Regions from separate parts of the Variovorax sp. FW301-JW7 genome, predicted to be linked through region 1. Evidence: predicted binding sites of a transcription regulator. Region 1 holds the regulator's gene; the other holds the start of a gene.
The links. Region 1 encodes sigma-54, which starts transcription at its own class of promoters, with help from an activator protein. Its sites were predicted from a motif close to TGGCANGNAANCTGCTTT; they were not measured.

Region 1 (11,276 bases):
CATCGACACACTCATCGCGGCGCGCGCGCCGCTCAAGGCCGGCCTGCCCGGCGAGCCGGTCTACGGCATGACGCCCGAAGCCGGCCTGCCCAAGGGCTTTGTCCAGGAAACCATCCCTCATGTCTGAAGCCAATCCCTTGCCCTACGCGGGCGTGCGCGTCGTCGAGTTCACCCACATGGTCATGGGCCCGACCTGCGGCCTGCTGCTGGCCGACCTGGGCGCCGAGGTCATCAAGGTCGAGCCCATCGAGGGCGACAACACGCGCCGCCTGCTGGGTTCGGGCGCGGGCTTCTTCCCGACCTTCAACCGCAACAAGAAGAGCATCGCGCTCGACCTGAAGAAGCCCGAAGGCGTGGAGGCCGCGCTGCGCCTGATCGCCACCGCCGACATCGTGAGCGAGAACTTCAAGCCCGGCACGATGAAGAAGCTGGGGCTCGATTACGACACGCTCGCCAAGCTCAACCCGCGCCTCATCTACGTGAGCCACAAGGGATTTTTGCCCGGCCCGTACGACCACCGCACGGCGCTGGACGAGGTGGTGCAGATGATGGGCGGCCTGGCCTACATGACCGGCCGCGCGGGCGATCCGCTGCGCGCGGGCACCAGCGTGAACGACATCATGGGCGGCATGTTCGGCGCCATCGGCGCCATGGCCGCGCTGCGCCAGCGCGATCTCACGGGCAAGGGCTGCGAGGTGCAGTCGGCGCTGTTCGAGAACAACGTGTTCCTCGTCGCGCAGCACATGATGCAGTTCGCCGCCACCGGCAAGGCCGCCGACCCGATGCCCAGCCGCATCTCGGCCTGGGCCGTGTACGACGTGTTCACGGTGAAGGACGGCGAGCAGATCTTCCTGGCGGCGGTCAGCGACAAGCAGTGGGCCATCTTCTGCAAGGCCTTCGGCCTCGAGGAGATGCTGGCCGATCCGCGCCTGAAGACCAACAACGACCGCGTGCGCGCACGCGACTGGATGATGCCGATCCTGCGCTCGCACCTCGCCAACCACAGCGCGGCCGAACTCAGCGCGGTGTTCGAGCAGAACGAGCTGCCCTTCGCGCCCATCACCAAGCCGCAGGAGCTGTTCGACGACCCGCACCTGAACGCCACCGGCGGCCTCGCGCCCGTGCGCATGAACGACGGCCACATGGCCAAGGTGCCGCTCGCGCCGTTCACGCTGGGCGGCGAACGCCCCGGCATCCGGCTGCAGCCGCCGCACATCGGCGAGCACAGCGCGGCGCTGCTGAAGGAAGTGGGCTACAGCGACGGCGACATCGCCGCGCTGCGGGCGCAAGGCGTCACGGCTGGCGACTGATCTTCGGTGGCGGGCGATATAGTTCCCGCGCCATGGACCGCCTCAAGCAGCTCGAATCCTTTGTCTCGGTCGCGACCCGCGGCAGCCTCACCGCGGCGGCCAAGGCAGAAGGCGTGGCGCCCGCGATCATGGGCCGTCGCATCGACGCGCTCGAAGAGCGCCTGGGCGTCAAGCTGCTGGTGCGCACCACGCGCCGCATCGCGCTCACGCACGAAGGCAGCGCCTTTCTCGAAGACTGCCAGCGCCTCTTGACCGAGTTCGCGAACGCCGAGGCCAGCGTGAGCGCCGGCGGCGTGAAGGCCAGCGGCCACCTGCGCGTGACCGCGCCGGCCGGCTTCGGCCGCCGCCACGTCGCGCCGCTGGTGCCGCGCTTTCATGCGCTGCATCCCGAGGTGACGATCTCGCTGAACCTCAGCGACCGCGTGGTCGACGTCACGGGCGAGAGCTTCGACTGCGCCGTGCGCGTGGGCGACCTGCCCGACTCGTCGCTGGTGAGCGTGCGCCTGGCCGACAACCGCCGCCGCTGCGTCGCGACGCCCGAGTTCCTGCGCCGCCACGGCGCGCCCAGGCACCCCGGCGAGCTGTCGCGCTTTGCCTGCCTCACGTTGTCGAGCGATGCCTCGCAGACGCGCGGCTGGGCCTTTCGCATTACCAGCGAGGAGGGCGTGCAGGAACTCATCCACCTGCGCCCCAGCGGCCCGCTCGACTGTTCCGACGGCCAGGTGCTGCACGACTGGTGCCTGGCGGGCCACGGCATCGCCTGGCGCAGCACCTGGGAGGTCGAGGCCGAGATCGACGCCGGCCTGCTCGTGCCCTTGCTCGACGACTTCGCCGCGCCGCCCAACGGCATCTATGCGGTGTTCACAGGCACCAAGCACCTGCCGCTGCGCGTGCGACTGTGGCTTGATTTCCTCAAAGCGCAGTACGGGCAGCCGGAATTCTGGGGCGGGCGGTCCTGAAAGCGTGACCGGGCGGCACAATGCTTTTTGCATTTGCTTGCAACCCCGATGAAGAAAGTTTCCGATGACCCTCGAAGCCATCCTCGCCTACCTGCATCTGTTGGCCATCCTCACGATGGTCGTGTTCATCTCCAGTGAAGCTGCGCTGTGCCGCGTGCAATGGCTCAATGCCGCCGTGGTCGAGCGGCTGGCCAAGGTCGACATGGTCTACGGCATTGCCGCCATCGCGGTGCTGGCCACCGGCATCGCGCGCACCTGGTGGGGCGTGAAGGGCACGGCCTGGTACTGGACCAACCCGCTGCTGCACGTGAAGCTCACGCTGTTCATCATCGTGGGCGTGCTGTCGATCTTCCCGACGCTGACCTACTTCCGCTGGCGCAAGACGCTGCGCGCCACGGGCAAGCTGCCTGCGGAGGCCGACATCCTGAAGACGCGCAAGCTGGTGATGATCCAGGCGCACCTGATCGCGCTGATCCCGCTGGTGGCGGTGTTTCTGGCGCGCGGCTTCGGCAAGTAATCAATACAAAGACAAAAAGAAAAGGCCCGCATGAGCGGGCCCCTTCGGGAGTAACAAATGTCAGCGCCGCAGACCGGCGCCGCGCCGGATCAGGCCTTGGCCGCGTCGGCTTCGCACTTCTTCATGAAGCTGTTCTTGGCGGCACCGGCCAGGGCCTTGCCGTTCTTGTCGAGGGCCTTGGCGGCGCAGGCGGGTCCGGCGGCGGCCTTGTTGCACTTCTTCATGAAGCTGTTCTTGGCGGCGCCGGCCAGGGGCTTGCCGTTCTTGTCGATGGCCTTGGCATCGCAGCTGGCGCCACCGGCGGGTGCAGCCGCGGCGGCAGGGGCTGCCGCAGGTGCGGCGGCGGCGGCGGGGGCCACGACCGGTGCGGGTGCCTTGTCCTGCGCGTAGGCGCTGAACGACAGGCAGGCGCCGAGCGCGACGGTGGAGGCGACCAGGGAAAGGAGCTTCTTCATGGTGGATATGTCCTTGCAAGGTTGGGTTGTGACAGACGCCCCGCCTTGGGGCCGACCATCCTAACGGGCGACATCGCCCATCGGATGACGATCGTTAACTGGGTCCGGGTTTGCCCCCGGTAAAATTCACAGATGCTATTGGTCAAACAGGAGCTGCTCGCGGCGCTCGCGAACACGCTCGAAACCCTCTCTCCCGGCGCCGGCGCCAAAGCCGCGTTCGAGTCGCCCAAGGTGGCGGCGCACGGCGATTTCGCCAGCACCGCTGCCATGCAGCTCGCCAAGCCGCTGGGGCGCAAGCCCCGCGAACTGGCCGAGGAACTGAGCGCTGCGCTGCTCGCCACCCCCGCTTTCGGCCAATGGGTCGAGGCCATCGAGATCGCCGGCCCCGGCTTCCTCAACATCCGCCTGAAGGCTGCCGCCAAGCAGCAGATCGTGCGCGAGGTGCTGGCCGCCGGCGAAACCTTCGGCCAGCAGCCCGCCACCGGCGAAAAGGTGCTGGTCGAGTTCGTCTCGGCCAACCCGACCGGTCCGCTGCACGTCGGCCACGGCCGCCAGGCCGCGCTGGGCGACGCCATCTGCAACCTGCAGGCTTCGCAGGGCCAGAGCGTGTGGCGCGAGTTCTATTACAACGACGCCGGCGTGCAGATCCAGACGCTGGCCAACAGCACGCAGCTGCGCGCCAAGGGCTTCAAGCCCGGCGACGCCGAGTGGCCCAGCGGCGAAAAGGCCCCGGCCTACAACGGCGACTACATCGCCGACATCGCCGAGGACTTCAAGGCAAAGAAGACCGTCAAGTCGGACGACCGCGAGTACACCGCCAGCGGCGACATCGACGACCTGGACAGCATCCGCGAATTCGCCGTGGCCTACCTGCGCCGCGAGCAGGACCTGGACCTGCAGGCCTTCCGCGTGCGCTTCGACAACTACTACCTCGAGTCCAGCCTCTACACCAGCGGCCGCGTCGAGGCGGCCGTGGCCAAGCTCGTGGCCGCCGGCAAGACCTACGAACAAGACGGCGCGCTGTGGCTGAAGTCGACCGACTACGGCGACGACAAAGACCGCGTGATGAAGAAGCAGGACGGCACGTACACGTACTTCGTGCCCGACGTCGCGTACCACATCGCCAAGTGGAAGCGCGGTTTCCACAAGGTCGTGAACATCCAGGGCACCGACCACCACGGCACCATCGCGCGCGTGCGCGCCGGCCTGCAGGCCGCGGGCGAAGGCATTCCCGAGGGCTACCCCGACTACGTGCTGCACACCATGGTGCGCGTCATGAAGGGCGGCGAAGAGGTCAAGATCAGCAAGCGCGCCGGCAGCTACGTCACGCTGCGCGACCTGATCGAGTGGACCAGCACCGATGCCGTGCGCTTCTTCCTGCTCAGCCGCAAGCCCGATACGGAATACACCTTCGACGTCGACCTCGCGGTCACCAAGAACAACGACAACCCCGTGTACTACGTGCAGTACGCCCACGCGCGCATCTGCTCGGTGCTCGCGGCCTGGGGCGGCGACGTGGCCGCGCTCAAGGCGGTCGACCTGTCGCCGCTGGACAGCCCGGCGGCCCAGGCGCTGATGCTGCTGCTGGCCAAGTACCCGGCCATGCTGACAGCGGCGGCGAAGGATTTCGCCCCGCACGACGTGACTTTCTACCTGCGCGAACTCGCGGCCAGCTACCACAGCTACTACGATGCCGAGCGCATCCTGGTGGACGACGAGCCGGTCAAGCTGGCGCGTCTCGCACTCGTCGCAGCGGCCGCGCAGGTGCTGCACAATGGCCTCGCGATCCTCGGCGTCAGTGCGCCGAACAAGATGTGAATCACCCTCTGAACATGAAGAAGACAAGCAGACAACGCGGCAACATCGTCATCGGGCTGATCATCGGCCTGGTGCTCGGTCTGGGCGTCGCCCTGGGCATCGCGGTCTACGTCACCAAGGTGCCGATCCCGTTCGTCAACAAGACGCAACGCGGCGGTGCCGAGCAGGACGAAGCCGAAGCCCGCAAGAACCGCGACTGGGACCCGAACGCACCGCTGGCCGGCAAGGCCGGCGCGCCCAAGCCGGCGGCCACGCCACCGGCCGCCACGGCCACCGGCCCGGTGAACCCGATCACCGGCGCCCCCGTCACCGCGGCACCGGGCACGGCGCCCACCACCGTCACCCCGCCGGTCACCGCCCCCGCCCCCGTGGTGGTGGCGCCCAAGCCGGCACGCCCCGCGCCGGTGCCGGCCGAAGCCAACGCGCTGCCGCCGTCTAACGATCCGCTGGGCGACCTTGCCCGGGCCCGCGCAGGCGGCAGCACGACCACCGCGTCCGCTGCGCCGAGCCACACGGCCGCCGCACCGTCGCCGTCGGGTGCCGATCCCTTCATGTACTTCGTGCAGGCCGGCGCCTTCCGCACCACCGACGACGCCGAGGCGCAACGCGCCAAGCTGTCGCTGATGGGCGTCGAGGCCAAGGTCACCGAACGCGAGCAGGCCGGTCGCACGGTCTACCGCGTGCGCGCCGGCCCGTTCAACAAGAAGGACGACGCCGACCGGCTCAAGGAACGGCTCGACGGCGGCGGTCTCGAATCGGCGCTGGTGCGCGTGCAGCGCTGACCGACGCTTTTCTTGAACAGCCATTAAGCTCTCGCCCGCGCGGCATTCGCCGCACGCGTTTGTCAATTCCAGCGCCTCGGTCGCGCCGCCCACGGGGAACTCCCGGCGGCGCGCCGGCTCTGTACTGCGGTACCCACAGGAGAATCTTTTCCATGAAACGTCGTGACTTTTCGCTGGCCGCCACTTCGATCGGGCTGCTTTCGCTGGCTGCCGTTCCGGCACACGCCCAGCGCGCCCCCAAGGCCGGCTCCGATTTCCTCGTGCTCGACAAGCGCGTGCCCGTCGATGCATCCGCCGGCAAGGTCGAGGTGGTCGAGTTCTTCTCGTACAACTGCCCGCACTGCAACGACTTCGAGCCCTCGCTCGAAGCCTGGGTCAAGGCAGCCCCGAAGGAAGTGGCGTTCCGCCGCATCCCGGTGCCTTTCGTGGGCAACGACGTCGAAGCCAAGCAGCGCCTGTACTTCACGCTCGAAGCCATGGGCAAGCTGGAGGAATACCACCCGAAGGTGTTCGCTGCGATCCACGCACAGCGCCAGAACCTGAACGGCGAAGCCAACATCCAGGCCTGGGCCGAGCGTGCCGGCCTCGACGGCGCCAAGTTCAAGGAAACATTTGCGTCCTTCGGCGTGGCCAGCAAGGCCCGTCGCGCGTCGCAGCAGACCGAGGCCTACAAGGTCGCCGGCGTGCCGGCCCTGGCCGTGGCAGGCCGCTGGTATGTCGACGGCGAAACCGCCGGCAGCATGGCCAAGGTGCTGCAGGTTGCGACTTTCCTGATCGGCGAAGCCAAGAAGGGCTGACCGACCCGGCGACCTGCTTTCCTGGTCGAACGCAAGGCCCGCTTCGGCGGGCTTTTTCATTGGCGGCGGTGGTCAATCACCGTCCCACGCATACAATGTTTCAGAGCAAGTTTCGTGCCTTTATGACATTGCCCTCCATCCCCACATTCCCCACCCTTCGTCGCCTCGGCCGCCTGGCCTTCGGCGCGCTGTTGCTGGCCGGAGCCGCCTCCGGCGCCCTGGCTGAAACCGCCGACCGCACCAAGCCGATGAACATCGAGTCCGACTCGATGCGCTACGACGACCTGAAACAGACCAGCGTGTTCACCGGCAACGTGCTGGTCACGAAGGGCACGATCATCATCCGCGGTGCGCGGCTGGACGTGCGCCAGGACGCCGAGGGCTACCAGTACGGCGTGGTCACGGCGGCGCCCGGCAAGCTGGCCTATTACAAGCAGAAGCGCAACGCCGGCGACGAGTGGATCGAGGGCGAGTCGGAAGTCATCGAGTACGACAGCCGCGCCGACAACGTCAAGTTCATCCGCCGCGCCGTCATGCGCCGCCTGATCGGCGCCACGGCCAACGACGAGAGCAGCGGCGCGCTGATCGTCTACGACCAGAGCAACGACACCTACACCGTCAACGGCTCCCTCGTGCCGCCGAACGCCGGCGTCTCGGCGGGCGGTGGCGGTCGCGTGAAGGCCATCCTCACGCCGAAGGCCACGCCGGCCCCGGCGGCGCCCGGCGCTGCACCGGCGGCCGGCGGCAAGAAGCCCGCGGCCCCGGCGCCCACCCCCGCGCCCGGCGCCGGGCTGCGCTCGAGCACCACGCTGGGCGGCACCGAAGGGGAAGGGCGCAAGTGATCGAAACCGCAGGAACCCCGCCCGCCGACGGCGTCCCGGGCAGCCGCCTCGTGGCGCGCGGCCTCAAGAAGAGCTATGGCAGCCGCACGGTCGTGAAAGACGTCTCGCTCGATGTGCAAAAGGGCGAGGTCGTCGGACTGCTCGGCCCCAACGGCGCCGGCAAGACCACGTCGTTCTACATGATCGTCGGGCTGGTGCGCGCCGACGCCGGCGAGATCACCATCGACGGCGAGCCCATCGCCCACATGCCGATCCACCGCCGCGCGCGCATGGGCCTGAGCTACCTGCCACAGGAAGCCTCGATCTTCCGCAAGCTCACGGTCGAGGAAAACGTGCGTGCCGTGCTCGAGCTGCAGCGCGAGCCCGACGCCAACGGCCGTCTGGTGGCGCTGTCCAAGCAGCACATCGACGAGCGCCTGACCGACCTGCTGGCCGACCTGCGCGTGGACCATCTGCGCGATTCGCCTGCGCTCGCACTGTCGGGCGGCGAGCGCCGCCGCGTCGAAATCGCGCGCGCGCTGGCCACCCAGCCGCGCTTCATCCTGCTGGACGAGCCCTTCGCCGGCATCGACCCGATCGCGGTGATCGAGATCCAGCGGATCATCAGCTTCCTGAAGGAACGTGGCATCGGCGTGCTCATCACCGACCACAACGTGCGTGAAACGCTGGGCATCTGCGATCACGCGTTCATCATCAGCGACGGGCACGTGCTGGCACAAGGCACACCCTCGGAGATCGTCGACAACGCCGAGGTACGCAGGGTGTACCTGGGCGAGCACTTCCGCATGTAAGGGAGGGTCGGGTCTCCATGAAGCAAGGGCTGTCCCTTCGCGTCTCGCAGCATCTGGCGCTGACGCCACAGCTGCAGCAGTCCATTCGCCTGCTCCAACTCTCCACGCTCGAGCTGAGCCAGGAGGTCGAGCAGATGCTGGACGAGAACCCGTTCCTCGAACGCACCGCGGAAGAAGCGGCGCGCGAGGAGTTCGGGCTCGATGCTGTCGACACGCCCGTGCCGCGCGACGAGGGCGGTGAAACCGGCGAAGGCGATTTCGCCCCGGCGCCGACCAGCAGCGCGACGACCACCACCAGCGAAACCACGTCCACGCCCGACTCCGATGGCCCCGCCGCCGAGATCACCGAGCGCGAGCCCGACTGGGAAGGCGACGGCACCGTCGAGATGGCGCCCGACGACAGCGAGTGGGGCAGCGATGCACCCGCGCGCCAGAACAACCTGGGCGACGACGAGCGTGCCGACGCCACCGAGCTTGCGCGCAGCCAGGAGTCGCTGCAGTCGTTCCTGCACCGCCAGGCGCTGAGCCTGCGGCTCAACGAAAACGACTGTGCCGCGCTGCGCTTCCTGATCGAATCGCTCAACGACGACGGCTACCTCGAAGACTCGCTGCCCGCATTGGCCTCGGGCCTGGCGGGCGACGACAACGACCAGTTCGACGACCTCGTGCACCATTTCCAGGTGGCGCTCGGCCTGCTGCAGAGCCTGGAGCCGGCGGGCGTCGGCGCGCGCGACCTCGGCGAATGCCTGAGCATCCAGCTGAAGGCGCTCGCCAGCGAAGACGAGACCGAGGCCGAAGCGCTCATCCGCAAGACCGCCATCGCGATCTGCAAGCAGCCGATGGAGCTGCTCGCGCGGCGCGACTTCAAGCGCCTGGCCACGCTCACGCGCACGAACGAAGAGCTGGTGCGCTCGGCGCTGCAGATCATTGCGCGCCTGGAGCCCAAGCCGGGCCGGCGCTTTGTGGACGTCGAACGCAACATCGTCATTCCCGACGTGATCGTCACCAAGACCGGGCGCGGCACGAACGTGAAGTTCCGCGTCATGCTCAACCCCGAGGTCATGCCGCGCCTGCGCGTGCACGACATCTACGCCGGTGCGCTCAAGTCGCACAAGGGCGAGGGCAGCCAGGCGCTGTCGCAGCGGCTGCAGGAGGCGCGCTGGTTCATCAAGAACATCCAGCAGCGCTTCGACACCATCCTGCGCGTGAGCAACGCCATCGTCGAGCGGCAGAAGAGCTACTTCGTGCACGGCGAACTCGCGATGCGCCCGCTGGTGCTGCGCGAGATCGCCGACGAGCTGGGCCTGCACGAATCGACCATCTCGCGCGTGACCACCGCCAAGTACATGTCGACGCCCTTCGGCACGGTCGAGCTCAAGTACTTCTTCGGTTCGGCGCTGGGCACCGAGACCGGCGGCAACGCGTCGAGCACGGCAGTGCGCGCGCTGATCAAGCAGTTCGTGAGTTCCGAGAGCATCAAGAAGCCGCTGTCCGACAGCCAGATCTCCGAGATGCTGAAAGAGCAGGGCATCGAGTGCGCGCGCCGCACCGTCGCCAAGTACCGCGAGGCGCTGCGCATCGCGCCCGCCAACCTGCGCAAAGCTCTGTAGAAAGCCCACGATGACCCGTCGCCTGCTGTCGCGCTGGGGGCATTGGGTCTTCGCCCTCGTGGCTGCATCGCTGTTCGCCGGTTGTGCCACCTTGCCCGACGAGGCGCCGCGCCCGCCCACCAAGGCCATCGCCGTCTCGGCCGACACCGCGCTCGGCAAGATCGCGCTGGCCTCGCAGCCCGACCCCGACCTCAGCGGCTTTCGCCTGATGCCCGGCGGCGACTTCGCCTTCGACACGCGGCTGCAGCTGGCGCGCCGCGCGCAGCGCACGCTCGACGTGCAGTACTACCAGATCGAGAACGACGAGACCGGCCGCTACCTGCTGCGCACCCTGCGCGATGCGGCCCAGCGCGGCGTGCGCGTGCGCCTGTTGATGGACGACCTCTACACGTCCGGCGAAGACGAGCTGCTGCTCGGCCTGGCCGCCACGCCGAACGTCGAGCTGCGTCTGTTCAACCCGTTTCCGGCGGGGCGCGGCAGCCTGCTCAAGCGCTTCACCGCGTCACTGTTCGACTTCAGCCGCGTCAACCGCCGCATGCACAACAAGCTCTTCATCGCCGACGGCGCGATGGCGGTGGCGGGCGGGCGCAACATCGGCAACCAGTACTTCCGCCGCACCACCGGCCCGAACTTCATCGACCTCGACACCTTCGTCACGGGCGCGCTGATCCCGCGCCTGGGCGTGCTGTTCGACCAGTACTGGAACAGCCCGCACGTGCGCCCGATCGGCGCGGTCGTGCACACCGACCTGCCGCGCGAGGAACTGCAGCGCCGCTTCGACGCCGCCACCGGCCCCGACACCACGCCGCCGCCGCCCAGGCCCGCGCCCAACGACCTGCTGGGCTACAGCCCGGTGGCCGACGACCTCGACGCCGGCAAGCTCGGCCTGATCTGGACCACCGCCGAGGCGTATGCCGATTCACCCGACCGCGTGATCGGCAAGACCGCGTCGTACGGCGGCGTGCCGCTGCTCGACGTGGACAGCGTGCGCTACAACGTGGTCGAGCAGATGCGCCGCGCGCGCAGCGAGGTGACGCTGGTCTCGCCCTACCTGATCCCGGGCGCGTCGGGGCTGGAGGTGATGCGCGAGATCCGCGGGCGCCACGTGAAGATCAGCGTGGTCACCAACTCGCTCGCCGCCACCGACGAGCCGCTGGTGCACACCGCCTACCGCCGCTACCGCGCCGACATGCTCGCGCTGGGCGCCGAGCTGCACGAGCTGAGTTCCGCGCGCACGCGGCGCAGCGTGCGCCTCGGTTTGTTCGGCACGTCGGTGGGGCGGCTGCACGCCAAGTCGGCGGTGATCGACCAGCGCATCCTGTTCGTCGGCTCGATGAATTTCGATCCGCGCTCCGAGGTCCACAACACCGAGATCGGCCTGTTCATCCGCAGCCC
Region 2 (11,276 bases), on a different contig from region 1:
GCCGGGTGCGCGGGCTGCAGGCGGCTGCGGCGTTCTCGTCGTGGCTGTTCACCGTCATCCGGCGCGAATGCATGCGCCTGCAGCGCGCGATGTTCCGCCACGACCCGCTCGACGAAGACACCGTCGAGCGCCAGCTCGCGGCCCGCAGCGACCACGCGCTGCGCATCGACCTGGCCAACGCGCTCGAATCGCTGCCGGCGCACTACCGCGAGGTCGTGCTGCTGCGCGACTTCGAGGAACTCACCATCGCCGAGATCGCCGAGCGCCTGGGCGAGCCGGCGGGCGCCGTGAAGAGCCGGCTGCACCGAGCGCGATTGCTGGTGCGCGAGTACCTGCTGGGGTAGGGGCCGTCGCGGGGGCGATGCGACAATCCTCCCGCCATGACAGACACCCTCACGATCACCCGCCCAGACGACTGGCACCTGCACGTGCGCGATGGCGCCGCCCTCGAAGCCGTCGTGCCCCACAGCGCCCGCCAGTTCGGCCGCGCGCTGATCATGCCGAACCTGCGTCCGCCCGTGACCACCGCCGCCCAGGCCGTGGCCTACCGCGACCGCATCCGCGCCGCCGTGCCCGCGGGCACGTCCTTCGAGCCCGTGATGTCGCTCTACCTGACCGACAAGCTGCCGCCCGAAGAAATCGCGCTGGCCGCCGAAGCCGGCGTGCGCGCGCTCAAGCTCTACCCGGCTGGCGCCACCACCAACAGCGATGCCGGCGTGACCGACATCCGCAAGACCTACAAGACGCTCGAGGCCATGCAGAAGCACGGCCTGCTGCTGCTGGTGCACGGCGAGGTGACCGACCCGGCCATCGACCTGTTCGACCGCGAAGCCGTGTTCGTCGACCGCGTGATGATTCCGCTGCGCCGCGACTTCCCCGAACTCAAGGTGGTGTTCGAGCACCTCACGACCAAGGAAGGCGCCCACTACGTGCGCGACGCCGACCGCTTCACGGCCGCCACCATCACGGCGCACCACCTGCTGTACAACCGCAACGCCATCTTCACCGGCGGCATCCGCCCGCACTACTACTGCCTGCCCGTGCTCAAGCGCGAGACGCACCGCGTCGCGCTCGTCGAAGCGGCCACCAGCGGCAGCGACCGCTTCTTCCTGGGCACCGACAGCGCGCCGCACCCCGCGCACCTGAAGGAACATGCACTGGGCTGCGCCGGCTGCTACACCGCGCTCACCGCCATCGAGCTGTACGCCGAGGCCTTCGACAGCGTGAACGCGCTCGACAAGCTCGAAGGTTTCGCCAGCTTCCACGGCCCCGACTTCTACGACCTGCCGCGCCACACCGACACCATCACGCTGAAGCGCGAAACCTGGACCCTGCCCGAGACCGTGCCCTACGGCGAAGCCACGCTCAAGCCGCTGCGCGGCGGCGAGACCGTGCAATGGAAGCTCGCATGACGGCGCCGGTGCCCCTGTCGTCGCTGCGCGTGATGCTGCTGATCGACGCCGACAACGTCTCGGCCGACGTGATCGAGCAGGCCGTGCAGCGCACGATGGAGGACTTCGGCGCCATCCACGTGCGCCGCGCCTACTGCAACGCCGAGATGGCCGTGAACCGCCAGGCGCTGTTCAAGCGGCTGTCGGTGCGGCCCATGGTGAACCTGTCGGCGGGCAAGAACAGCACCGACATCGCGCTGGCCGTCGACGCCATCGACCTCGTGATCGCCGAGCGCCCCGACGTGGTCGTGCTGGTGTCGTCCGACTCCGACTTCGCGCCGCTCGTGATCCGCCTGCGCGAAAAGGGCTGCCGCGTCTGCGGCATCGGCCAGCAGGGCAAGACCGGCGAAGAGACCGTCGGCATCTACGACAGCTTCATCGACCTCGCGCACCACGGCATCCAGCCGGCCGTGCGCACCGCGCCGGCCAAGAAGGTGGCGGCTGCGAAGAAGACGCCGGCCGCGAAGACCGCCCCCGCGAAGAAGGCGGCGACCAAGACCGCGCGCAAGACGGCGGCAAAGACCGCCAAGCCGGTGGCACCGCCACCGCCGCAGCAGCCTGAAATCTCCGAAGCCGCCGAGTTCATCCTGCAGGCCGTGCCCGCGCTGCGCCGCGGCACCGACGTGCCGCTCAACGACGTGGCCAAGGCCCTGCGCACCGCCGGCCTGCTCAGCAAGAGCGGCAGCTCGCTCAAGCTGTTCGACAAGCTCACGGGCGAGTTCGCGGTGATGCAGCATCCCGACCGCATCCGATGGACGGGGGCGTCCGCGCCTTGAGCCCGGGCCTGCCGGCGGTCGCGGCCATCGATTGGGCCGCACCCTGGCTGGCGCCCTACCGTGATCCCGGCGAAGCCGTGGCGCGGGCCGTTGCACACAGCGGCACCGTCGCCGCTGCGCTGCAGGCTGCCAAGCCACCCGCCGTGCCCGACTTCGTCACGCAGGACGCGCTGCCCGAAGGCCAGGCCTACGAGGCCCACATCTTCCGCACGCGCACCGTGCCCACGCGCGACAACCTGCACGACTTTTTCAACGGCCTCGTCTGGCTGGCTTTCCCTGAAACCAAGCGCCGGCTCAACGAACTGCAGGCCGCCGAGATCGCACGCGCCGGCGTCGGCGCCACGCGTGGACCGCTGCGCGATGCGCTCACGCTGTTCGACGAGAACGGTGCGGTGCTCGATGCGCCGCCTGCGCTGTGGGAGGCGCTGGTGGCGCGCGACTGGCAGGCGTTGTTCGTCACGCAGCGCGCGCTCTGGGCCCAGGCCCGGTTGCGCGTGTTCGGCCATGCGCTGCTCGAAAAGCTGGTGGTGCCGCGCAAGGCCGCGACCGCGCATGTGCTGTTGCTGCCTGCAGCCGAAGGCCCGCTCGGCGATGCGGCTTTGGCGCGCTGCCTCACGCCCGAATACATGGCACGCAAGCCCTTCGCACCGCTGCCGGTGCTCGGCGTTCCGGGGTGGTGCGGCGCCAACGAAACACCCGATTACTACGACGATCCGAAGGTCTTCCGGCCCCGTTCGTAGAACTTTTACTCCTATCATTGCTCTACCGCACGCCACCGCGCCGCGCCCGTCACAACCTACGACAACAGCGGTCACCCCGGCCGGACAGGCTTGAAGCGGGCCTTGTGGCCCTCATCTGGTCGGCAGTGTTCCCCACGGAGAATTCAACTTGAAACGTATCCTTCTGTTTGTCCTGACCAACGTGATGGTCGTCGCGGTGCTCGGCGTGGTCGCCAGCCTGCTCGGCGTCAACCGCTTTCTCACGGCCAACGGGCTCAACCTGACGGCGCTGCTCGGCTTTGCGCTGGTCATGGGTTTCGGCGGCGCGATCATCTCGCTGCTCATCAGCAAGCCCATGGCCAAGTGGACGGCCGGCCTGCGCATGATCGACAACCCCCAGTCGCCCGACGAGGCCTGGATCGTCGGCACCGTGCGCAAGTTCGCCGACAAGGCCGGCATCGGCATGCCCGAGGTCGGCATCTTCGAAGGCGAGCCCAATGCCTTCGCCACCGGCGCGTTCAAGAACTCGTCGCTCGTGGCGGTGTCCACCGGCCTGCTGCAAGGCATGACGCGCGAAGAGGTCGAGGCCGTCATCGGGCACGAAGTCGCGCACATCGCCAACGGCGACATGGTCACGATGACGCTGATCCAAGGCGTGATGAACACCTTTGTCGTGTTCCTTTCGCGCGTGATCGGCTACGCGGTCGACAGCTTCCTGCGCCGCGGCGACGACCGCTCGTCGGGCCCCGGCATCGGCTACTACGTGAGCACCATCGTGCTGGACATCGTGCTCGGCTTCGCCGCCGCGATGGTGGTGGCCTGGTTCTCGCGCCAGCGCGAGTTCCGCGCCGACGCCGGTGCCGCCGCGCTCATGGGCAACCGCCAGCCGATGATGAACGCACTCGCGCGCCTGGGCGGCCTGCCGGCCGGCGAGCTGCCCAAGGCCGTCGAAGCCATGGGCATCACGGGCGCGATGGGCAAGCTGTTTGCCACGCACCCGCCGATCGAAGAGCGCATCGCGGCGCTGCAGAACGCGCGCTGAGCCCACTGCAGAAGGCGACCAACGCCGTCGCCCATGAAAAAAGCCGCCACAGTGATGTGGCGGCTTTTTTCGTTGGAGCGGGCGTGTGGCGTCAGTCCGCGGCGGGTGCTTCGGGGGCGGCCGGGGCTGCTTCTGCTTCGGGCGCTGCCTGCACTTCAGGCGCTGCGGCTGCCGCCGCTTCAGCGGCCACCGCTGCGGCAGCGGCCGCAGCCTCGGCCCGCTTCTTGTCGTCCCGCACGCGCTGCAGCGTGGGCGTCACGTCGCCGGGCTTCATGCCGTACATGTCGGCGAATTCCTGTTCGCTGCGACCGCTGGCTTCGAAGGCGCGCAGCAGGGCTTCGCGCTTGGCGGCCTGCTGGGCGAGTTCGGCCAGGGCTTCGTCGACGACGGCGTTGTTGTTGGCGTCGCGCGAGCGCACCAGCACGGCATACGCCTCGTGGTCGAGGCCCGAGGCTTCGATGGCCTTGGCGATGCGCGTCACCAGCTGCGGACGCAGGTCTTCGCCGGGGTTGCGGTGCGAGCGGCGGCGGTGCAGCTCGAGGATGGCGTGGTGCACGTGCTCGGGCGCGACCGGGTCGAGCGCGTTGCCGTCCAGGTCATGGCGCGCATGGCCGGCGGCCACGCTCTCGAGGTAGCGCGTGGAGCGCGCATGCTGGCCCATCGCGATCTTCAGGTCTTCGGCCTTGAAGTCTTCGGGATGGCGCGCGATCAGCTCTTCGTACACGCCGAGCTTCAGCGGCACGAAGCGTGCGCCGAAGAGCTGCGGATACAGCGCGAACAGGCGCTCGAGCACGGGGTTGACCTTGCGCGGTGCGCGTTGGGCTTCGGGCTGCTGTTGTTGCGGCTGCTGTCCGCGCGGCTTGCGCCCTTGCTGCGGCTGCTGCTGCCCATGCGGGCGCTGTTGCTTCGCGCGCGGCGGGCGTTGTTGCTGCTGTTGTGCGGGGGCGGGCTGCGACGCCGACGCGTCAGCGCCTGCGTCGGTGCTGCCTGCGCCGGCCTTCAGCTGCTGCAGCTGCTCGGCCATGTCCGGGCGCTGGCGCCGTGCGTTGCGCGAGTTCGTGTTCGGGGCGGCGGTGGATGCGTCGGTCATACGGAAGGCTCGGCGATGGGCGCGAGGGATGGAAAGGGAAGAAAAAGAACAACCGGTCCCGCGCGGTCAGCGCGGCCGGAACATCCTGCGGGTATTGTCAGGGCGGATGGTCATGCGCGTGCAGCGCCTCGGTCACCTCGGTCAGCGGCTTGCCGCCCGATCAGCAGCCGGAACGGCAGCAGCATCAGCACGCCGACACCGAGCTTCACGCCCAGGTCGCCGAGCGCCCAGGTGAGCCAGGGGCCGTCGGTGCCTGCGAAGGCGATGCCCCAGAAGACGATGCTGTCGAGCACGGCCGCGATCACCGTGGCCACGAGCGGCGCGCGCCACCACAGGCCCCGGCGCAGGCGGTCGAACACGCGGATGTCGAGCAGCTGCGAAGCGATGAAGGCCAGGCCCGAGGCGGCGGCGATGCGCGCCGGTGCCAGCAGCAGCGACACCGCCACGGCCACCGCGAAGCCGACCCAGGCCACGCGACGCGCCATGCCGGGGCCGAAGCGCCGGTTGACGAGGTCGCTCACGAGGTAGGCCACCGGGTAGGTGAAGGCGCCCCAGGTGAGCCAGTCGTTGATGGCGAACTGCACCAGGACGTTGGACGCGAGCACCACGGCGGCCATCGCCAGCGTGGCGACGGCCAGCTGGCCGGTGGTGGGACGGTGGAAGTGCATCGTCAAACGGCGCTGCCGAGCACGCTGCGCGCCACGGCCTCGGCCACCTTGATGCCGTCCACGCCGGCCGACAGGATGCCGCCCGCGTAGCTCGCGCCTTCGCCGGCCGGGTAGAGGCCACGCACGTTGAGGCTCTGGAAGTCGTCGCCGCGCGTGATGCGGATGGGCGACGAGGTGCGCGTTTCCACGCCGGTGAGCACGGCGTCGTGCGTGTCGAAGCCCTTGATCTTGCGGCCGAAGGCCGGGAAGGCTTCGCGCATGGCCTCGATGGCGTAGGCGGGCAGGGCCTGGTGCAGGTCGGTCGGTGTCACGCCGGGCTTGTACGACGGGATGATGCTGCCGAGCGCGGTCGACGGCTTGCCGGCGATGAAGTCGCCCACCAGCTGGCCGGGCGCGTGGTAGTTGCTGCCGCCGAGCACGTAGGCGTTGCTTTCGAGCTGGCGCTGCAGCGCGATGCCTGCCAGCGCATCGCCGGGGAAGTCCTTCGGGTCGATGCCCACCACGATGCCCGCGTTGGCGTTGCGCTCGTTGCGCGAGTACTGGCTCATGCCGTTGGTGACCACGCGGCCCGGCTCGCTGGTGGCCGCGACCACGGTGCCGCCGGGGCACATGCAGAAGCTGTAGACCGAGCGGCCGTTGCTGGCGTGGTGCACCAGCTTGTAGTCGGCCGCGCCGAGCAGCGGATGGCCCGCGTGGCGGCCCCAGCGGGCGCGGTCGATCAGGCCCTGCGGGTGCTCGATACGGAAGCCGATCGAGAAAGGCTTGGCCTCGATGTGCACGCCGCGGGCGTGCAGCATCTCGAAGGTGTCGCGCGAGCTGTGGCCCAGCGCCATCACGACGTGGTCGGCGCGCAGTTCGCTGCTCTGGCCGGTCGTCTGGTCGAGCACGGTGAGTCCGCGCAGGTGGCCGTCTTCGATGTGCACGTCGGCCACGCGCTGCTCGAAGCGGATCTCGCCGCCGAGCGCCACGATCTGCTCGCGGATGTTCTCGACCACCTTCACCAGCTTGAAGGTGCCGATGTGCGGGTGTGCGACGTACAGGATTTCGGGCGGTGCGCCGGCCTTCACGAACTCTTCCATCACCTTGCGGCCGAGGAAGCGCGGGTCCTTGATCTGGCTGTAGAGCTTGCCGTCCGAGAAGGTGCCGGCGCCGCCTTCGCCGAACTGCACGTTCGACTCGGGGTTGAGCACGCTCTTGCGCCACAGGCCCCAGGTGTCGCGGGTGCGCTGGCGCACGGTCTTGCCGCGTTCGAGCACGATGGGCCTGAAGCCCATCTTCGCGAGCATCAGCGCCGCGAAGATGCCGCAGGGGCCGAAGCCGATCACCACGGGGCGCGTGGCGTCCGCGGGCGCCTGGCCCGGCGGCGTGTAGCGCATGTCGGGCGCGGGCTGGATGTGCGGATGGCTGGCGTGCTTCGCCAGCAGCGAGGCTTCGAGCGCCGCGTCGGCCAGCTGCACGTCGCAGATGTAGACCGTGAGCAGGTCGACCTTGCGGGCGTCGAAGCTGCGCTTGTAGACGGTGTGGGAGGCGATCGCTTCAGGCGGAACGTCGAGCGTCCGGGCGATCAGGGTGGCCAGCGCCTCTGGGGCGTGGTCGAGCGGGAGTTTGAGTTCGGAGATTCGCAGCATGTCGTGGGGCTTGTGGTTATCAAGCAGACCGACGATTTTAAGCGCCCGGGGCGCTATGAAACTTGTAGCTGGATCAGGCGGGCAGGAAGCCTTCGACCGACAGGTAGCGCTCGCCGGTGTCGTAGTTGAAGCCCAGCACCACCGCATCGGGCGCCAGCGAGGGCAGCTTCTGCGCAATGGCCGCGAGCGTCGCGCCCGACGAGATGCCGACCAGGATGCCTTCCTCGACCGCGCAGCGGCGCGCCATTTCGCGCGCCGGCTCGGCGTCGACCTGCAGCACGCCGTCGAGCAGCGAGGTGTCCAGGTTCTTCGGAATGAAGCCCGCACCGATGCCCTGGATGGGGTGGGGCGCCGGCGCGCCGCCCGAGATCACGGGCGAGGCCACCGGCTCCACCGCGAACACCTGCAGCTTGGGCCACTTCTTCTTGAGCACCTTCGCCACGCCGGTGATGTGGCCGCCCGTGCCCACGCCGGTGATGAGCACATCGATGCCCTCGGGGAAGTCGGCCGCGATTTCTTCGGCCGTGGTGCGCACGTGCACGTCGACGTTGGCGGGGTTGTTGAACTGCTGCGGCATCCACGCGCCCGGCGTGCCGGCCACGATTTCCTCGGCGCGGGCGATGGAGCCCTTCATGCCGTTGGCGCGCGGCGTGAGGTCGAAGGTGGCGCCATAGGCCAGCATGAGGCGGCGGCGCTCCACCGACATGCTGTCAGGCATCACCAGGATCAGCTTGTAGCCCTTGACAGCCGCGACCATCGCCAGGCCGATGCCGGTGTTGCCCGAGGTCGGCTCGACGATGGTGCCGCCGGGCTTGAGCGCGCCGCTCTTCTCGGCGTCTTCCACCATCGACAGCGCGATGCGGTCCTTGATCGAGCCGCCGGGGTTGGCGCGCTCCGACTTGATCCAGACCTGCTGCTTCGCATGGCCGAACAGGCGGTTGATGCGGATGTGCGGCGTGTTGCCGATGGTCTGGAGGATGTTCTGGGCCTTCATGGAATCTCCTTGGATCAATGCGGTTGTTCGGGCGGACAGCGCGCATTGTGAGACCAGCCCGCGACTGTTTCAGCGCAGGGCCTTGCTTCCCTCAGGCTTCCAGGGCTTCGAGCGGCCCGAAGAACTCGTAGCGAAGCTGCTGCTTCGGCACGCCGAGCGCCAGCCCGTTCGCATACACCGCCTGCATGAAGGGCTTCGGTCCGAGAAAGTACAGGTCGACGTCGCGGTCTTCCGGCAGCAGCCCGGCCAGCAGCTCGCGGGTGACGAAGCCGGTCGCGTGCGGCGTGTCGGTGTCGCGCGGCGCGTCGTAGACATACAGCGGCTTCACGTTCGCATGCCGCTGCGCGAGCGCGTCGACGCGGGCGCGGAACGCATGCGCGCCGCCGTGCCGCGCCGCATGGACGAAGTGCACCGGCCGGCCCGTGTGGGCCACCGATTCGAGCATGCTCATCGCGGGCGTGATGCCTACGCCGCCCGTCACCAGCACGAGGGGGCGTGCCTGCTCACCGGCGGGCTGCAGCACGAAGTCGCCGCACGGCGCCTGCGCCTGCAGCCGCGTGCCGATCACGGCGGCTTCGTGCAGCCAGTTCGAGGCGCGGCCGCCTTCTTCCTTCTTCACGCTGATGCGGTACCACGGCTTGCCCGGTGCGTCGGACAGCGAGTAGTTGCGCCGCACCGGCTGGCCGTCGATCTCCAGCACCAGCGTGAGGTACTGCCCCGGCGAGAACGTCAGCAGCGCGCCGCCGTCCACGGGCTCCAGGTAGAACGAGGTGATGACCTCGCTCTCGTCCTCGCGCCGGGCCACGCGGAATTCGCGCGTGCCGCGCCACCCGCCGGGTTGCGCCGCATTGGCGCTGTAGACGGCTTCTTCCGCGGCGATGAGCAGGCCCGCCAGCGATTCGTAGGCCTCGCCCCATGCGGCGATCACCTCGTCGGTGGCGGCATCGCCGAGCACCTCCTTCACGGCGCGCAGCAGGTAGTGGCCGACGATCGGGTAGTGCTCGGGCAGCACGCCCAGCGCGGCGTGCTTCTGGATGATGCGGGGCAGGGCGCCGGCGATCGCTTCGAGCCGGTCGATGTGCGCGCCGTACGCGATGACCGCCCCCGCCAGCGCGCGCGCCTGGGTGCCGGCGGCCTGGTGCGCTTCGTTGAAGAAGGCCTTCACCTGCGGATGGCCCTCGAACATGATCTTGTAGAAGTGGCTGGTGATGGCCTCGCCGTGGGCCTGGAGCGCGGGCACGGTGGACTTGACGATGGCGATGGTTTGTGGGTTCATGGTCTGGCGGTCCTTCGGTTGAGATGCGTTGGTCATCTCACGATCCGTGCCAGCCGGAAGGCCTCTGCAAGTGCTTGACGCCATTGGGGATTTATTGGGCGTGGTCAAATTCGCAACAACTCCAGCGTTGTACTTATGACCACATTGCGTGTCGATTCGACCACCGAGGCCTCACCACCCGAGCCCGAAGCCGAGGCCGCCCGCTACCGATCGCTGCTCGCCGCCGCGCGCGGACTGGTCCGCTGCGATGCCGCCGCGCTGCTGCAGCTCGACGTCGACGTGCTGAAGCCCGTCGCGGTCGACGGCCTGAGCGACGAAACCCTGGGGCGCCAGTTTCCCGTGGCCGCCCATCCGCGTTTTGCGCGCCTGCTCGACAGCGAACGGGGCCTGCGTTTCGCGCACGACTGCAACCTGCCCGACCCGTACGACGGCCTCGTCGCCGGCCAGCCGGGCATCCTGCCGGTGCACGACTGCATGGGCGCGCCGCTGCGCCTGCGCGGCGCCGTCTGGGGCCTGCTCACGCTGGACGCGCTGGAGCCGCACGCCTTCGATGCCGTGGGCCCGGCGCAGATGGAGGCACTGATCGCCCTCGTCGAAACCGGCATCGAGGCCGCCGACACGATCCGCGAGATGCAGGCGCGCGCGATGCGCGAGCAGGCCGTGGCGCAGGCGCTGCGTGCGGGGCGTGGCGCGCCGCGCGAACTGCTGGGCAGCAGCCCGGCGATGAAGCAGCTGTGCCACGAGATCGACACCGTCGCCGTGTCCGACCTCACGGTGTTGTTGCTCGGCGAAACCGGCGTCGGCAAGGACCTCGTCGCGCAGCGCCTGCACGCGCGCTCGCGCCGCAGCGAGCAGCCGCTGGTGCAGGTCAACTGCGCAGCGCTGCCCGAGTCGCTGGCCGACAGCGAGCTCTTCGGTCACAAGCGCGGCGCGTTCACCGGCGCCGTGCAGGACCGCGACGGCAAGTTCGAGATCGCCGACGGCGGCACGCTCTTTCTCGACGAGGTCGGCGAACTGCCGCTGAGCGTGCAGGCCAAGCTCCTGCGCGTGCTGCAAAGCGGCGAGGTGCAGCGCCCCGGCAGCGACCGCATGCGCAAGGTCGATGTGCGCGTGATCGCGGCCACCAACCGCGACCTGCCCGCGGCGATCGCGCAGGGGCGCTTTCGTGCCGACCTGTACCACCGGCTGTCGGTCTATCCGGTCGTGGTCGCGCCGCTGCGCGAACGGGGGCGCGACGTGCTCGTGCTCGCCGGCAGCTTTCTCGAGGAGAACCAGCACCGGCTGGGCGCGCGCAACCTGCGGCTCTCGCCGGCGTCGAAGGCCGCCATGCTGGCGCACGGCTGGCCGGGCAATGTGCGCGAGCTCGAGCATGTGATCAGCCGCGCTTCGCTGCGGGCGTTCAGGGAGCAGCCGCGCGGTTCGCGCTGGACGGCCATCGAACCGCATCACCTGGCGCTGGACAGCACCGCCGTCGCGGGAAGCGCCATGGCAGCGCCCGTGCAGGCCCCGGCGAACGAACTCGCGGGGCCTGCCATCGCGGGCGGCACGCTGCGCGACGCGACCGAGGCCTTCCAGCGGGCCTGGCTCTCGGAACTGCTCGCCCGCCACGGCGGTCGCGTGGCCAGCGCCGCG

Region 2: the regulator sigma-54 is predicted to act here: its motif matches at 9,679-9,696, upstream of hmpA (NO-inducible flavohemoprotein).

The regions. Positions count from the first base shown of each region.
Region 1 is NZ_JBYTBC010000016.1:8,981-20,256, reverse strand. Features, by position in the region: gene AC3WQM_RS29125 (hydroxymethylglutaryl-CoA lyase) at 1-127, shown strand, start outside; gene AC3WQM_RS29120 (CaiB/BaiF CoA transferase family protein) at 120-1,310, shown strand; gene AC3WQM_RS29115 (LysR family transcriptional regulator) at 1,343-2,269, shown strand; gene AC3WQM_RS29110 (DUF2214 family protein) at 2,334-2,786, shown strand; gene AC3WQM_RS29105 (hypothetical protein) at 2,876-3,241, opposite strand; gene argS (arginine--tRNA ligase) at 3,374-5,059, shown strand; gene AC3WQM_RS29095 (SPOR domain-containing protein) at 5,074-5,841, shown strand; gene AC3WQM_RS29090 (thiol:disulfide interchange protein DsbA/DsbL) at 5,994-6,638, shown strand; gene lptA (lipopolysaccharide transport periplasmic protein LptA) at 6,761-7,480, shown strand; gene lptB (LPS export ABC transporter ATP-binding protein) at 7,477-8,271, shown strand; gene rpoN (RNA polymerase factor sigma-54) at 8,289-9,881, shown strand; gene AC3WQM_RS29070 (phospholipase D family protein) at 9,892-11,276, shown strand, end outside.
Region 2 is NZ_JBYTBC010000004.1:196,118-207,393, forward strand. Features, by position in the region: gene AC3WQM_RS12790 (RNA polymerase sigma factor) at 1-344, shown strand, start outside; gene pyrC (dihydroorotase) at 381-1,412, shown strand; gene AC3WQM_RS12800 (NYN domain-containing protein) at 1,397-2,227, shown strand; gene AC3WQM_RS12805 (DUF3025 domain-containing protein) at 2,203-2,967, shown strand; gene htpX (protease HtpX) at 3,116-3,988, shown strand; gene AC3WQM_RS12815 (ProQ/FinO family protein) at 4,080-5,078, opposite strand; gene AC3WQM_RS12820 (VUT family protein) at 5,189-5,746, opposite strand; gene AC3WQM_RS12825 (NAD(P)/FAD-dependent oxidoreductase) at 5,749-7,374, opposite strand; gene cysK (cysteine synthase A) at 7,448-8,368, opposite strand; gene hmpA (NO-inducible flavohemoprotein) at 8,460-9,644, opposite strand; gene norR (nitric oxide reductase transcriptional regulator NorR) at 9,780-11,276, shown strand, end outside.